DNA from 2 places in the Streptomyces sp. NPDC026206 genome. Region 2 is predicted to be linked to the other one. Evidence: riboswitches for the same ligand, from Rfam matches in the RefSeq annotation. Region 2 holds a riboswitch; the other holds the start of a gene.
The links. Region 2 has a riboswitch for S-adenosylmethionine ahead of AB0F13_RS15655 (aminotransferase class V-fold PLP-dependent enzyme). Riboswitches for the same ligand answer to the same signal wherever they lie in the genome.
Positions count from the first base shown of each region.

Region 1 (2,382 bases), on a different contig from region 2:
AGGCCGGACGGAATCAGCCCGTCCGGCGCTTGAGGAAGGAAAGGGAAGAAACGGGAAGGGACAGGGCGGGCGGCGGGAGCTAGAGCCCGGCCGACCGGAACGCGTCCAGCGACGGCCGGATCGTCACCGTCGGCCCCGCCGCCACCGCGTCGAGCGTCTTCAGCCCGTCCCCCGTGTTGAGCACGACCGTGGTCAGCGCCGGATCGAGCGCACCGCTTTCGATCAGCTTGCGGGTCACGCCCACCGTCACCCCGCCGGCCGTCTCGGCGAAGATCCCCTCCGTCCGTGCCAGCAGCCTGATGCCGTCGACGATCTCGGCATCGGTCACGTCCTCGACGGCACCGCCCGTACGCCGCGCGATGTCGAGCACGTACGGCCCGTCGGCGGGATTGCCGATGGCGAGTGACTTCGCGATCGTGTCGGGCTTCACCGGCCGTACGACGTCGTGCCCGTCCTTGAACGCCCGTGACACCGGCGAGCAGCCCTCCGCCTGAGCGCCGAAGATCTTGTACGGCCGGTCCTCGACCAGCCCGAGCGCGATGAGCTCCCGGAGCCCCTTGTCGATCTTCGTCAGCTGCGAACCGGACGCGATGGGCACGACGATCTGGTCGGGCAGCCGCCAGCCCAGCTGCTCGCAGATCTCGTACGCGAGCGTCTTCGAGCCCTCGCCGTAGTACGGGCGCAGATTGACGTTGACGAAGCCCCAGCCCTCGCCGAGCGGGTCGCCGATGAGCTCGGAGCAGAAGCGGTTGACGTCGTCGTACGTGCCCTCGATGCCGACGAGGTCGCCGCCGTAGACCGCGGCCATGACGACCTTGCCGGCCTCCAGGTCGTGCGGGATGAACACACAGGACTTCAGGCCCGCGCGGGCCGCCGCCGCGCCGACCGCGCCGGCGAGGTTGCCGGTCGAGGAGCACGAGAGGGTGGTGAAGCCGAAGGCGCGGGCGGCCTCGACGGCGATGGCGACGACGCGGTCCTTGAAGGAGTGCGTGGGGTTGCCGGAGTCGTCCTTGACGTACAGGCCGCCGGTGACGCCCAGCTCGCGGGCGAGGTTGTCGGTCCGGACGAGCTTGGTGAGGCCCGGGTTGAGGTTCGGCCTGTCGGCGACGTCGGCGGGGACGGGCAGCAGGGGCGCGTACCGCCAGATGTTCGCGGGGCCGGCCTCGATGCGGCGCCGGAGGGCTTCCGGGTCGCCGGCCGGCAGCTCGTACGCCACTTCCAGCGGGCCGAAGCAGACGGCACAGGCGAAGAGGGGTCCGAGCTCGAAGCGCTCGCCGCACTCGCGGCAGGAGAGCGCCACGGCGGGGCCGAACGAGGGGGAAGCTGCGGGAGTTGTAACGCTTTCAACGGCTTGCACAGCCATGGAGGCGAGGCCCTTTCTCCTCATCTTCCTCGCGGCGGACTTCACCACGAGACGGAATTGGCACCTTCCCCGCCGGGAGCCTCGCGTCTGGATGACCGAGACCGGCTGGAGGGTTGCCGGGGCTTCAACGGGCCGTGTCCCTCTGCCCCTCTGGATGAGCGGTATGGCACTGGGCGCGGCCCAGGCATTTGTCCGCACGACGACCCCGACATAGGGCGGCCGTCCGCGTTGTTCAAGACTGTAACGGAAGGGGCGGCCGCTTGAGAGGGCCGTCCGTACCGCGAGATGCGTCACAGAACGCGACACACGCAAGGAGTCGTACACGTGCTGGAAGAGGTGGAGCGCTGGCTGGCCCGGCGGTCCTGGTCCGCGGCGGACCGGCCGCTCGGCCGGCTTCTCGCCGCGAAGGGCGGCACCGGCAGCACGGTCAGCGTCGTGCTGCCGGCGCTGAACGAGGAGGCCACGGTCGGGGCCATCGTGGCCACGATCCGCCGGGAGCTGATGTCCGCGGACGTTCCGCTGGTGGACGAGCTGGTGGTGCTGGACTCCGGTTCCACCGACCGTACGGGCGAGGTCGCGGCGGCGGCCGGGGCGCGCGTCGTGCACCGTGACGAGGTCCTGCCGCGGCTGCCCGCGCTGCCCGGCAAGGGCGAGGTGCTGTGGCGGTCGCTGCTGGCGACGACCGGTGACATCGTCTGTTTCATCGACGCCGACCTGAAGGACTTCTCCGCCGGCTTCGTCTCCGGCATCGTCGGCCCGCTGCTGACCGACCCGGACGTCCACTTCGTCAAGGGGATGTACGACCGTCCGCTGGGAGAGGTCTCCGGCCAGGGTGGCCGGGTGACCGAGCTGGTGGCCCGCCCGCTGCTGAACCTGCACTGGCCGCAGCTGGCGGGTTTCGTGCAGCCCCTGGGCGGCGAGTACGCGGCGCGCCGCTCGCTGCTGGAGCAGCTGCCGTTCCCCGTGGGCTACGGCGTGGAGCTGGGCCTGCTCGTCGACGCGCTGCACACGGTGGGCCT
Region 1 covers NZ_JBEZYL010000001.1:1,932-4,313, reverse strand. The annotation lists gene thrC (threonine synthase) at 80-1,363, opposite strand; SAM riboswitch class I at 1,381-1,524, opposite strand; gene AB0F13_RS00010 (glucosyl-3-phosphoglycerate synthase) at 1,688-2,382, shown strand, end outside.
Region 1: another riboswitch for S-adenosylmethionine. It lies ahead of thrC (threonine synthase); the one in region 2 lies ahead of AB0F13_RS15655 (aminotransferase class V-fold PLP-dependent enzyme).

Region 2 (2,382 bases):
GAAGGAGATCACGCCCACGCGCGGGGCGTCGTCGCCGAACAGCGACAGCACCCGGACCCCCGGCACCCCGGCCAGTCCGGCCCGGACCTCGGCGACGAGCCGCTGCTCGCGCTCTACCAGCCGGTCGAAGCCGGCCTCGGTCAGCGCCCTGCAGGCGGCGGCGATGGCGTAGACGCCGATGACGTTGGGCGAGCCCGCCTCGTGCCGGGCGGCGCCCTCGTGCCACTCCACATCGACGCCGCCGTCCGCCCGGCGGGACACCGCGCGGCTGGCCCCGCCGCCCGCCAGGTACGGCTCGGCGCCCCGCAGCCAGTCGGCGCGCCCGGCCAGGACGCCGGAACCGAACGGCGCGTACAGCTTGTGCCCGGAGAAGGCGACCCAGTCCACGTCCAGTTCGGTGATGTCCAGGGGGTGGTGGGGTGCCAGCTGTGCGGCGTCCAGCACGATGCGCGCGCCGTGCGCGTGCGCCGCCGCCGCCAGCTCCCGCACGGGCCACAACTCGCCCGTCACATTGGACGCGCCGGTCACGCAGACCAGGGCCGGTCCGTAGGGGTCACGGTCGGACAGCGCCCGCTCCAGCGTCTCGACGGCCTGCGCCGGGGTGCTCGGCGCGTCCAGGTAGGTGACGTCGGCGCCGCGCCAGGGCAGCAGGGCGGCGTGGTGCTCGGTCTCGAAGACGAACACCCGGCAGCCGGCGGGCAGTACGGACGCCAGCAGGTTGAGCGAGTCGGTGGTGGAGCGGGTGAAGACGACCTGGTCACCCTCGCGGCAGCCGAGGAAGCCGGCGACCGCCGCCCGGCTGTTCTCGAACAGGTCGGTGGACAGCTGCGAGAGGTACCCGGCGCCCCGGTGCACGCTGCCGTAGTAGGGCGCGTACGCGGCGACGTCGTCCCACACCCGTCGCAGGGCGGGCGCGCTGGCCGCGTAGTCCAGCGCCGCGTAGCTCACCTCGCCGCCGGTGACGAGCGGGACACGGACGTCGGCGCCGAGGACGGGCAGCGGGGCACACACCGCGGGACCGGCGGCAAGGGTGGAGACAGACATGGCGAACTCCCGTAACAGGCAGGCGAATTCCACCGCGCGGCCACAACGGGGGCCCGGCGCGGGAAGGGGAAGAGGGTGCACGGAAGAGGGGCTCTCGGAGCCCTAACGCATTCGCTGAATCACGGAGAGATCTCCCTCGACAACCAGGATCCCTGGCGAGGGATCCGCGCTTGCCGCAGACCTCACTGCCTGCGGCCTGGTCATCACCCGGGGCACCCCGCCACGGAAGGAGGGTTGCCGGACAGCAAGCCGGGGCCGTATCGCTGTCGCTCGTGACCTGGCCAGGAGTATGGCACAACCGGTCGTGCCGGCTCAACGGCCGGCGGGCGGGAGCGCCGCCCGCCGGCCCGCGGCCTCAAGCGTTGCTGGCCGCGACCCACCGCTCGAGCGCCCGCCGCGCCGCCCCGGAGTCGATCGACTCCGCGGCACGCGCCATCCCGCCACGGATCCGCTCCGCGAGCGAAGCGTCCGACGGCTCCAACGCCACCAGCGCCGCCGCCGAGTTGAGCAGCACCGCATCGCGCACCGGCCCGGCCTCGCCGGCCAGCAGCCGCCGCGCCACGTCCGCGTTGTACGAGGCGTCGGCGCCCCGCAGCGCCTCCACGGGCACCAGCTCGATCCCCACGTCCCGGGGGTCGAAGGGCTCCTCCCGCACCGCGCCGTCCCGGACGATCCACACCCGGGAGGTCGCCGTCGTCGTCAGCTCGTCCAGTCCGTCGTCGCCGCGGAAGACCAGCGCCGAGGAGCCGCGCTCGGCCAGCACTCCGGCCAGGATCGGCGCCATCCGGGCATCGGCCACGCCCGTCGCCTGGGCGCGGACCCGCGCGGGGTTGGTCAGCGGGCCCAGCACGTTGAAGGTCGTGCGGATGCCCAGTTCACGGCGGGCGGGCGCCACGTGCCGCAGCGCGGGGTGGAACTTGACCGCGAAGCAGAAGGTGATGCCGGCCTCCTGCGCCACCTCCACCACCCGGCGCGGGGTGAGGTCCAGATTGACCCCGAGCTTCTCCAGGACGTCCGAGGCGCCGCTGGCGGAGGACGCCGCGCGGTTGCCGTGCTTGACGACCTTCGCCCCGGTGCCGGCGACGACGATCGAGGACATGGTGGAGATGTTGACGGTCTTGGCGCCGTCACCGCCCGTACCCACGATGTCCACGCTCGGGCCGGGCACCTCGATCACCTTCGCGTGCTCGTACATCGCGCGCACCAGGCCGGAGATCTCGGCGACCGTCTCGCCCTTGGCCCGCAGGGCCACCGCGAAGCCGGCGATCTGGGCGTCGGTGGCCTCGCCGCGCATGATCCGGTCCATGGCCCAGGCGGTGTCGTCGGCGGTGAGGTCGA
Region 2 covers NZ_JBEZYL010000009.1:103,758-106,139, reverse strand. The annotation lists gene AB0F13_RS15655 (aminotransferase class V-fold PLP-dependent enzyme) at 1-1,044, opposite strand, end outside; SAM riboswitch class IV at 1,206-1,322, opposite strand; gene trpD (anthranilate phosphoribosyltransferase) at 1,400-2,382, opposite strand, start outside.